Regions from separate parts of the Sedimenticola sp. genome, predicted to be linked through region 1. Evidence: predicted binding sites of a transcription regulator. Region 1 holds the regulator's gene; the other holds the start of a gene.
What was found. Region 1 encodes FNR, which switches genes on or off when oxygen is low (the NO sensors DNR and NnrR bind a similar motif). Its sites were predicted from a motif close to TTGATNTANATCAA; they were not measured.
Positions count from the first base shown of each region.

Region 2: the regulator FNR is predicted to act here: its motif matches at 2,785-2,798, upstream of ppk2 (polyphosphate kinase 2).

Region 1 covers NZ_JBNKFS010000001.1:75,880-81,672, forward strand. Annotated here, with positions in the region: gene ACQY5R_RS00405 (CTP synthase) at 1-949, opposite strand, end outside; gene fnr (fumarate/nitrate reduction transcriptional regulator Fnr) at 1,313-2,071, shown strand; gene dnaQ (DNA polymerase III subunit epsilon) at 2,089-2,817, opposite strand; gene rnhA (ribonuclease HI) at 2,820-3,257, opposite strand; gene ACQY5R_RS00425 (class I SAM-dependent methyltransferase) at 3,261-4,049, opposite strand; gene ACQY5R_RS00430 (LysM peptidoglycan-binding domain-containing protein) at 4,263-5,793, shown strand, end outside.
Region 2 covers NZ_JBNKFS010000010.1:111,893-117,685, reverse strand. Annotated here, with positions in the region: gene ACQY5R_RS09055 (PLP-dependent aminotransferase family protein) at 1-679, opposite strand, end outside; gene ACQY5R_RS09050 (DMT family transporter) at 900-1,832, shown strand; gene ppk2 (polyphosphate kinase 2) at 1,823-2,629, opposite strand; gene arfB (alternative ribosome rescue aminoacyl-tRNA hydrolase ArfB) at 2,829-3,245, opposite strand; gene ACQY5R_RS09035 (nucleoside recognition domain-containing protein) at 3,252-4,541, opposite strand; gene ACQY5R_RS09030 (nucleoside recognition domain-containing protein) at 4,668-5,606, opposite strand; gene ACQY5R_RS09025 (YebG family protein) at 5,779-5,793, opposite strand, start outside.

The DNA.
Region 1 (5,793 bases):
GGATGCCGGCGTGAATCAACGCTTCGGAAAGGGATTTATACGCCTCCGTCAAGTTCATGTACTTGCCGACCATAGCGACAGTCACGCTGCCATCTGTGTTTTCCAGGCCATCGATTACCGCCCGCCATTCGGACAGATCCGCAGCCGGTACGTTGAGCCCCAACTGGCGAACTACGATCTCATCCATCTTCTGCTCATGTAGGAGCAGTGGGATCCGGTAGATATTGTCTGCATCGACCCCGGTGATAACCGCCTCTTCGGGAACGTTGGTAAACAGGGCTATCTTTTTACGCTCGCCTTCCGGCAGTGCGCTCTCACAACGACACAGCAGCACGTCGGGCTGAATCCCGATAGAGCGCAACTCTTTAACCGAATGCTGGGTCGGCTTGGTCTTGATTTCGCCAGAGGTGGGGATATAGGGCACCAGTGTCAAATGCAAAAACAGCGCATTCTGCTTACCCATTTCCACGCCCATCTGTCGAATTGCCTCGAGAAACGGCAGGGACTCGATATCGCCCACCGTACCGCCAATCTCCACCAGGGCAATATCGGCATCGCCGGCCCCCAAGCGGATACTGTCTTTCATCTCATTGGTAATGTGGGGAATCACCTGGACAGTGCCGCCCAAATAGTCACCGCGCCGCTCCTTGCGGATGACGCTTTCATAAATCTGTCCAGTGGTAAAATTGTTATTGCGGCCCATGGTGGCGCGAATAAAACGCTCATAGTGCCCCAAATCAAGATCGGTTTCAGCGCCATCTTCGGTAACGAAGACTTCACCGTGCTGAAACGGGCTCATGGTCCCGGGATCCACGTTGATATACGGATCCAGCTTGATCATGGTGACTTTTAAGCCGCGCGCTTCCAGGAGTGCGGCCAGTGAGGCAGAGGCAATACCTTTGCCCAGCGAGGAAACAACACCGCCCGTGATAAATACGAATTTGGTCATAGACTCTATGTCTTGTGGTGGAGGAAAGAAATCATTCAGGACGGGGTTTAATAGTACGCGAAACAGGCTGTAGCCTCAATCAAAAGGCCGCTTATTTATCGCTCTCCATGAACCGTTTCACAGGCCAACCCTGGCACGTACGCACCAAAACGAGGCGCCTTACCTATCAAATTCTGTTTTCACCTCGGTCGGGCATGAAACCCACACCGGACATAAGGGGACAGGCAACCTGACAGGCAGAGGTAAAATCATTTAGTATCATCTCCATCGCACCTCTTTGCAGGACGCCTCCGGAAAAGATACTTGATCCAGAGCAAAGCAATCTGCAAAATATCCCTTCCTACGGAGAAGTCAGGTAGTCCAGTGAGCGAACACAAGGTCATCTCTTTCGACAATATCAAGGTTGCCTGCAGGAACTGTAGCCTTACCTCTCTTTGTCTCCCAATGGGGCTTACTCCGGAAGACGTGGATTTGCTGGACAATATCGTCAAGCGCAACCGTCCGCTTCACCGTGGTGATCATCTGTTCCGTCAGGGCGATAATTTCCAGTGTATCTATGTCGTCAAGACTGGCACCGTCAAGAGCTTTGACCCGGGCGAAGACGGCAGCGAGCAGGTTCTGGGCTTCCACCTACCTGGCGAGATGATCGGGCTGGACGCCATTGAGAGCGGCTTCCACCACTGCTCCGCCAAGATCCTGGAGACTACGGCTGTTTGCGAAATCCCCTTCGCCCGGCTGGAAGAGCTGAGCAGTACAATCCCCAGCCTGCAGCACCAGATGTACCGTCTGTTGAGTCGGGAGATCGGTCACGACGAGGATATGTTGACCCTGTTGGGCAAGCGCAATGCCGAGGAGCGGTTGGCCTCTTTCCTGTTGAGCCTGTCCGGCCGATTCCAGCGCCGCGGCTTTTCTCCGTCCGATTTCTATCTCAGTATGTCACGGCATGAGATCGGCAACTATCTGGGATTGGCGGTCGAGACCGTCAGCCGCCTGTTCACCCGTTTTCAGGACGATGGCTTGCTGAAGGTGGAGCGTAAGCATATACAACTGTTGGATATCGAGCGGATCAAACAGATCGTGCACGGCGACCAGAGTGGCGTGCGCGAACAGCAAGCCACCTGAGCGAATCCATCCCAGATTTAAGAATCGGCCGATTCAGGCGATTCCATACGCCGCCAGAGACAACTGCCGGCCCCTTTCTCGATCATATCCAGCCGTTGCTGATGTAACGCCAACTCTTCGACATTCGCCCTAACCACCTTCAAACGGGGCCGGGACGAATCCAGGCGTTGAATCCGCTCCCCCGCCGTATCCCCTTCACCGCGCCCAGCATCCAGTGACAACGCGCCCTGGCCGCCGGTCATCATCAGGTAGACGTCAGCCAGAATCTCCGCATCCAGTAACGCTCCGTGCAGTTCACGGTGGCTGTTATTGATGTCATACCGCTTACACAGTGCGTCCAGGCTGTTACGCTGCCCCGGATGCATCTTTTTGGCCATGACCAGGGTATCCACCACGCTACAGACGGCATCCAACGTTGGATGATCCCCCCCCAACAACCGCAGCTCATGATTCAGGAAACCGACGTCAAACGGCGCATTGTGGATGATCAACTCCGCCCCTTCGATGTAAGCCAGAAAATCATCCACCAGATCACCGAATCGCGGCTTATCCGCCAGGAATTCATTGGTGATGCCATGCACCTCGATCGCCGCTTGGTCGATCTCCCGATCCGGCTGCAGGTATTGATGGAAATTATTCCCGGTCAGCCGACGCTCGACCATCTCCACACAACCGATCTCGATAATCCGGTGCCCCTGGGAGGGCTCCAAGCCGGTGGTCTCCGTATCCAGTACAATCTGGCGCACGCTCATACACCCAACTCCTCTACACCCTTGTTTGCCAGACTATCGGCCAATTCATTTTCGGGGTGGCCATTGTGCCCCTTCACCCATGACCACTGCACATCGTGTTGTGCCACAAGCTGATCCAGGCGCTGCCAAAGATCGCTGTTCTTGACCGGCTTTTTCGCCGCGGTCTTCCAGCCATTGCGTTTCCAATTCTTGATCCATTCGGTAATACCATGCTGCACGTACTTCGAATCGGTCGTCACCCGTACAGGGACCGAACGGGTCAGTGCTTCCAGGGCGCTGATGACGGCCATCAGTTCCATCCGGTTATTGGTGGTATCCGGCACGCCTCCGTACAGATGCCGCTCTTTCCCTTTGTAGCGCATCACCGCACCCCAGCCACCGGGACCCGGATTGCCTTTGCAGGCCCCGTCGGTAAATATTTCTACCCTTTCAATCACTTAATCTCTACTCCTGGTATGCCGGATATTATTCGCAGAGGGTTCTGCCATGCCGCCCCGGATGCGCCGGGGGCGCAGCTTCCAGGCTGGCTTGATCGGCGTCAGCCGCGACACCCGCTTGACCGCCAATATCATATAGACACCCGACAGCGGCGACCAGAAGCGCTCACCTATCCGCTCCAGGAAACCCAGACGCTGCATCATCCGTTCCCGGCCGAGGGGCGGCCTGAACATCACCCCCTGCTCCGCCTTGATCTCAAATCCAAGCAGCGAAAGCCAGTCGTGAACCCGCCAGGACGAGATAAAGTGGCCGCACCAGGGAACCCGCTTGCTGCGCATTCGCAGAAAGCGCCAGATGCCCCACAGGCTCCAGGGATTGAAACCGACAATAATGACGTGTCCCTCGGGGATCAGCACCCGCTCCACCTCCCGCAACAACTGATGCGGATCCTTGGAAAAATCCAGTGTGTGCGAAAGCAATACGGTATCGATACTGTCCGATGCGATGGGCAGGTACTGGGGATCGCTCACCACACATTGGGCGCCAAAGGCATCCTCCTCTCTGGGCACCAGCACCACCTGCGACTTAATCCGGCTCATGCGCAGCGGATCCATCTGCAAACCGAGGCAGCCAACCTGCAGCAGATAGTAGCCGAAACACTCCGACAGCAGTTGTTCCAGGCAATCCAGTTCCATAGCGAGCAACTCGCGCCCCGGCGTCGTACCGAACCAGCGGCGCAGGTCATCCGTCGAGGGCGGCTTGATAATTCGGTTAAATAGTCTCTTCATCAACAGACACTGTCATTTGTGCAACGCATCAATATCACGTTTGGCCCGATCCAGGCTGTAACCAGTCTACCTGCTAAACAGACCACTCACACCCGGAAAAGCTCATCACGGGTTTTTATCCCGGCAACATGACCGGTTTCCTGGAAAAAAACAGGTGTTTTGCGTATAGTCCGGGCTAATTTATGCCAACGCCAGACAGCCGCGGATCGTTTCATGCACAAAAGATATCTGACCCTGACGCTCCTCACCACCCTGGTATTGGGCGGATGCAACACGCTCAACCAGAGGGCCGAGCCGGAATATATCCGCGTAACGGCTGAGGCCGATGTAATACCTGTCGCTGATAACGAAATCGCCGATGCACCGGCACCTGCACTGACCACCAGCCAATCCGAGCCTGCACCCGAGGCCGATCTGCCGGCGACGGAAACCGCCGCCGTTCCCGAGCCGCCGATGGATCTCATGGGGCGGTTGCGCGCCGGCTTTAGCCTAAATATCCCGGACAAACCACGTATCGATACCCAGGTTCGCTGGTTTGCCGCCAACAGCGATTATCTGGACCGGGTACAGGAGCGGGCAGCACCCTACCTCTACTTTATTCTCGAAGAGGCCGAACAGCGCGGCATGCCGACCGAACTGGCACTGCTGCCGATCGTCGAGAGCGGCTACCAGCCCTTTGCTTACTCACCGGGGCGCGCGGCCGGCCTGTGGCAGTTCATCCCCTCGACCGGCAAACACTTCGGCCTGAAGCAGAATTGGTGGTATGACGGCCGCCGGGATGTGGTAGCCGCCACCCGCGCCGCCCTGGATTACCTCAACACTCTATCGACCCAGTTTGACGGTGACTGGGAATTGGCCCTGGCAGGCTACAATGCCGGTGCAGGCACCGTGCTGCGCGCCATCAAGCGAAATCAAAAGCAGGGCAAGCCGACCGATTTCTGGTCCCTTGATTTACCGGTCGAGACGATGCGTTATGTGCCGAAATTATTGGCCGCCGCCAAAGTCCTGGCCAACCCGGATCAATATGGCATTACCCTTGCCGATATCCCCAACCAGCCCTACTTCAAGAGCGTCGATATCGGTTCCCAGCTCGATCTCGCCCTGGCCGCCGATATGGCAGGCATCTCTATCGAAGAGCTATACCGACTCAATCCCGGATTTAATCGCTGGGCCACCGCCCCCGGGGGACCACATCGCCTGAGTATCCCGGTAGAGCATGTCGAGCACTTCAGCCAATCCCTGGCAGCGCTCGATCCGAACAAAAGGGTGCGCTGGAGGCGCTACAAGATTCGTCCGGGCGACAATCTCGGCAGCATTGCCCGAAAACACAAAACCACCGTGGCGCTGCTGCAGCAGGTCAACAAGCTGAACGGGTATCGCATACGGGCCGGTAAACATCTGCTGATTCCGGTCTCCGTCAAAAGTCTCGACCAATACACCCACAGCGCCGATGCACGCCTGGCGAAGACCCAGAACCAGTCACGCAAAGGCCGCCGTCTAACCCACACCGTGGTGGCAGGCGATACACTGTGGGATATCGCCCGCCAATATCATGTCAGCCACCAGGCGCTGGCCCGCTGGAACGGCATGTCGCCCCGAGACACGCTGAGGCTGGGACAAAAACTGGTGGTCTGGCAACAAAATGGAAAAACTCAAGCTAAACTGGCCCGACTCCCTTCTTCACTGTCCCCGGCGGCCAACACCCGCAGCAGCCTGCGTTACCGGGTCAAAAAGGGTGATTCAC
Region 2 (5,793 bases), on a different contig from region 1:
GCGGGTCGGAGGGAATCTCCAGAATCTGCAACCCCAATACCTCCAGACACTGCAGCGTGCCGTAGAACCCGGGAGATTCAATGGCCACGATGTCACCCGGTTGTGTCAGGGTCTGCAGCGCCAGGCTTAGCGCTTCCTGACAACCGTTGGTGACCACGATCTCTTCCGGGTCTACAATCGCCCCCGAACGCGCCATATGCCTGACCAATTGTCGACGCAACCCAGCATGCCCCGGCGGCACCTCATATTGGGTGAGCTTCACCTCTTCCCGACGGGCAATACGCTGTTGTCGATTATAAATTCGCCGAAACGACTGAAGTGCCGGAAATTCACCGCTGGGGTGAGCACTGCCGAGTGGCGCCAACTGACTGGATCCGGCCGAACGTACCACCGAAAAAGCCAAGTGATCATGGCCTGGGGTTGACGGCATCAACTCATTGATTGTTTTTACCGATTCCGCCACCCGGACGTGGGGTGTCAAAACATAAAATCCGGTGCGGTCCCGGGAAGCGATCAACCCCATTTCGGCCAGACGATCATAGGCCTGAACAACGGTATTGCGGCTGACCGCACGTTGCTGCGCCAACTCCCGAATCGATGGCAGAATCTGTCCCGGTCGGTACACACCGACGCGGATCTGATCCTGTATATGGCTCATAAGCTGCTGATAGAGATGCATCGAACCGATTCCTTTGCGGCGAATATTTGCGCCACCAAACGAGGGACACGCTGATTAAATCCATCTTTGGCTTTATCAGAGGCAACCGGGTACAACCATACACATATGTAAATATTTAAACAAACAGCAGATCTGTACCCTATGTTTTTACATGGATCTGCCCCTATGTGTGCTGCGGCCAGCCATCTATATTCAAGCTTTACCGACCTGGAATTCGACGATGCCTTCACCACAGCTGTTGCGCTGGATCCCCATTCTGTTTGTCCTGTTATGGGCAACCGGTTTTATAGGCGCCAAATACGCCTTGCCCTATGCAGAACCCTTTACCGTCCTCGCGCTGCGTATGTACATCACCCTGGGGGTATTCCTGGTTCTGATCCGCTTCTACAAACCCAAATGGCCCTCCCCGCAGGGAGCACTGCACTCCATGCTGGTCGGTTCACTGGTACACGCGGCTTATTTGGGCGGGGTCTTCGCCGCTATCAATGCCGGGATGGCGGCCGGTCTGGCCTCCCTTCTGGTAGGCCTGCAACCGATCCTGACTGCACTGATCGCCTGGATCTGGATGGACAATCAAGTCAACAAAAAACAGTTGGCCGGCCTACTGTTGGGTATCTGTGGTGTAGCGATGGTATTACTGCTGGGAAAAGCCAGCAGCCATGCTTTGCAATTCAGTTATGTCTCACTGCTGTTCGCCTTAATGGCGCTATTCGGTATCACTATCGGCACACTGTTTCAAAAACGTTTCTGCGCCAAGATCGATCTGCTGACCGGCACCTTTTACCAGTACCTGGCGAACGCCCTCATCATGAGCCTGCTCGCCTATCTGTTCGAGACCCGCGAAATAGACTGGCAACCCCAGTTTATCGCCGCACTGTTGTGGCTGGTATTCGGTCTATCGCTGAGCGCCATCCTCCTGTTGATGCTGATGATCAGGGAGGGTGAAGCCACCAAAGTGGCGGCCTATTTCTATCTGACCCCACCCGTGACCGCCGTAATTGCCTGGATTTTGTTCGATGAGCGGCTGACAGCCTGGGGCGTTGCCGGTATCAGCCTGACCGCCTACGGGGTCTACCTGGTGATCCGCAACCCTGCACGGATAGTCAAGCTGAGTGCTCAAGAAGCGCGCCTAGCAACACGCTCTCAGGGGTAAATTTCCGGTACAAAGGTTTGATCCGACATTGGCGGGCGCACATAACCCAGGCTGTCCTTGCGCTTTGGCAGGACAATCTCTTTCGGGGTCAGGTCCTTATAGGGGATCATGCTTAAAAGGTGGGAGATACAGTTGAGTCGAGCGTGTTTTTTGACGTCGGACTTAACGACAAACCAAGGGGCCTGCTTGATATCCGTGTGCGCAAACATCATATCCTTGGCACGGGAATACTCTACCCAACGCGAGCGGGACTCCAGGTCCATCGGACTCAATTTCCAACGTTTGTGCGGCTCTTCCAGACGACTCTGGAAGCGCCGTTCCTGCTCTTCATCCGATACAGAAAACCAGTATTTGAGAAGAATAATTCCGGAACGTACCAGCATCCGCTCAAATTCCGGACAAGAACGGAGAAATTCACTGTACTCTTCGTTGTCACAGAACCCCATCACCCGCTCAACACCCGCCCGGTTGTACCAGCTGCGGTCAAACAGCACCATCTCGCCGCCGGCTGGCAAGTGGGAGACATAGCGTTGAAAATACCATTGACTGGTCTCCCGTTCCGTCGGTGCCGGTAGTGCGACCACTCGGCAGATGCGTGGATTCAAGTGTTGGGTAATACGCTTGATCACTCCGCCTTTCCCGGCCGCATCGCGGCCTTCAAAGATCACGACGACCTTAAGCTTCTCTTGCGCGATCCACGCCTGCAGCTTGACAAGTTCCAACTGCAGCCGAAACAGCTCTTTCTCATAAACTGAATTCTTGATCTTCTTGATAGGGGCGTCTGTCACTTCATCCAGCGACTCTTCAACATAGGGGATCGCATCTTTATTTTTTTCACTATTGTGATGGACTCTCTTTTTGCGGCTCACGTACCACCCCCTGCTTTATTCACTTATCAAACGGATATACTGCGCCATATCCTCTGTTGAAAATAGTAGTCGACACACTGGGCTTGCGCTAAATCAACTATTGCGGACACATACTATTGAATCGGGGTCAATCCTCTACCCGGCCTCGCAGGGCCTTGATGCGGCCACGTTTCTCTTTACTCTCCAGGCGTCGCTTTTGCGAATTTTTACTTGGCCGGGTGGGTTTGCGTGTTTTCTGTATACGTGTCGCTGAGAGGATCAGTTCTTTCAGACGTAGCAGCGCCTCTTCTCGGTTCTTCTCCTGACTGCGAAAACGTTGCGCCTTGATAATCACAACCCCCTCTTTGGAGATACGCTGATCCTTAAAAATGAGTAACCGCTCTTTATAGAAAGCCGGCAACAATGAAGCCCGAATATCAAATCGGAGGTGAATGGCAGTCGAAACCTTGTTGACGTTCTGCCCGCCCGCACCCTGGGCACGAATAGCTGAAAATTCGATCTCATTATCGGCAATCGTCACGCTGTTGGAGATGTGCAGCATCAGCCCATTCTAACCATAGAGAAACGAAACGGCCGCCACCGTGGCGATCACACCGACCAGATCGGCGGTCAATCCGGCCGCCAGGGCATGGCGGATGCGTCTCACCTGAACCGCACCGAAATAGACGGCGAGCACATAGAAAGTGGTTTCAGTGGATCCCTGCAGGGTCGAAACCAGATACCCCACATAGCTGTCCGGACCGATAGCCGGATCATTGATGATCGACGCCATGACACCATAGGCCCCCGAACCGGATAGGGGTCGCAACAATGCCATGGGAAGCGCTTCGGCAGGCAATCCAAATAAGCCGGTCAGCTGGCCGATCTGGCTTACCATCCACTCCATCGCACCGCTCGCCCGAAACATCCCGACCGCTACCAAAATCGCCACCAGGTAAGGGATAATTTTCAGCGCCACCTGGAAACCATCCTTGGCCCCGTCGACAAAGCTTTCATAGATCGGCACCTTACGCACCACACCAAACAGCAGAAAACCCAACATCAAGCCTGGCAGGATCCAGGGAGAGAGGATCTGCCCATAGAGTACGGTCAGCGGTATCAGTAATAGAAAACCGATCAATGCCGACAGAGATACCCATGCCGGATATCCCTCCCCCCCGTCATCCAACAGCGAAACCCCGGATGCAGTCTCATCCTCACCTACTGCCTTCGTATCCTGATCATCCTGACTCCGGGAGAGCGGAAAAAAGCGCCGGTAAGCCTTAACGGCCAGGATCGCAGCCAAGGTTGAGCAGAGCGTGGCAAAAAGCGTCGTTGGCAGGATACCGGCGGGATCAGCCGATCCCGCCGATGCCCGCAGGGCAATCACCCCGGTAGGCAACAGCGTAATACTTGAGGTGTTTATAGCCAGAAACAGCACCATCGAGTCGGTTGCAGTGCCCTTACAGGGATTCAGGCGGTTGAGCTCCTGCATCGCCTTGATACCGAACGGTGTGGCGGCATTGCCCAAACCCAGGATATTGGCCGACATATTCAAAATCATCGCCCCCATGGCGGGGTGATCGGCCGGTACATCAGGAAACAACCTGACCATCAGAGGACGAATCAAACGGGCCAGGATGGTCAACATCCCACCCTGCTCGGCAATCTTCATCAAACCGAGAAAAAGCGCCATCACGCCAACCAGGCCCAATGCCAGCTCAACGGCACCGGTTGCCGAATCAATCATCGCCTTGGAAAGTGCATCCATCGGACTGATATCGCCGGTGGGCAGGCTGAGCTGCCGCCAGGCCGCCGTCACAAAGGCGACAAACACCAAGAAAAAAAATACAACATTCATAATAACAATGGGCCCTGATTAGACTGCTACCGCTTATACGCGATGTGGAATTACAGGGCAACCGGACAATATGACCACTACCACACAGGTGGTCGATTGATCAACGATAACGGACTTCTACCGATATCAGAAAATCAAGCCGTGCAAGACGGCTCTGAGTGTGATGGCGAGTACGGCGCCGTAGAGTGCCGGACGTAGCACCGCCACGACACGTGGACCGGCCGAGATAAGAATCGCAATACCCACGATATCAAAAGGATGAATCATAAAGCCGGCCAACCGATTCAGTCCCGATAGCGTGATGAGGTCACTCTGTACAAACTCCATGGTCACCCCCATCATGGCGGTGCCCCCGGCAATAAATTTGGTCACGATCGGAAGTAGCGCAGCCGGCGGTAGGTCAAACAGTGAAAAAACCGGCGCCAGCAGAGGTTCCAACAGATCAACCGCACCGGCACTTCGCAACAGGTTCACCAACAGTAACGCCAATATCAACATCGGTACGGCACCGACAGATATTTCGATCGCCTCGCGTCCAGCCCTGTTTATCACCGTCAACACACTCAAGGTGTCGTCCGCCAGTGGATGCTCTGGTTTCGGTTCGGGGAGCTGCTCTTGGTCGCTCAAACGGCGGGCAAACAGGTAGTAAGTAGCCGTGGCTCCCAGCACCGCACAAATCGCTGAAATCAGAATGGTGGCTAAACCATTGAGACCCACCGCTGACATGGGGAAGACCACATTGGCCTGTGCACAAGCCAGCACCATGGCCAGAGAAGCGGCGATATGCCGGCTGGAAGTACCGGACCGGTCCATAATCGCCAGGGTGGCCACCGGTGCGGCAAAACTGACAAAAAGGATCTGAATCAGGGCAAAGATCCCCAGATCGGGGAGGCCGAACGGACGCAATAGCGGAGACAGGCGTGTCGTCATCCACTCCAACCCCCCTTTCGCCTCCAGCAAGCGCATAAAGGTGAGCATCACCACCATGACGGGTAGAAAAACAAAAAAAGCAAGCTCAACGCCTGCCTTGCCGGAGCGTAAGATGATCTCTGCGAACTCGCTCATATTGCCTGATAAAGCTATGGCTGCTGAAGACAGGGCGAGCGACAAACCATCCGCGGATCCGTAACGCCATCTACTGTCGTGTTTTACCTGCCGTGACTATACCGCAGATAGGTGGAAGCCGGTAGCGAGTGGGTATGGGGGAATGTCGCGTTGCTACCGACTTCCGTAACTGTCAGCGTGAAGCCGC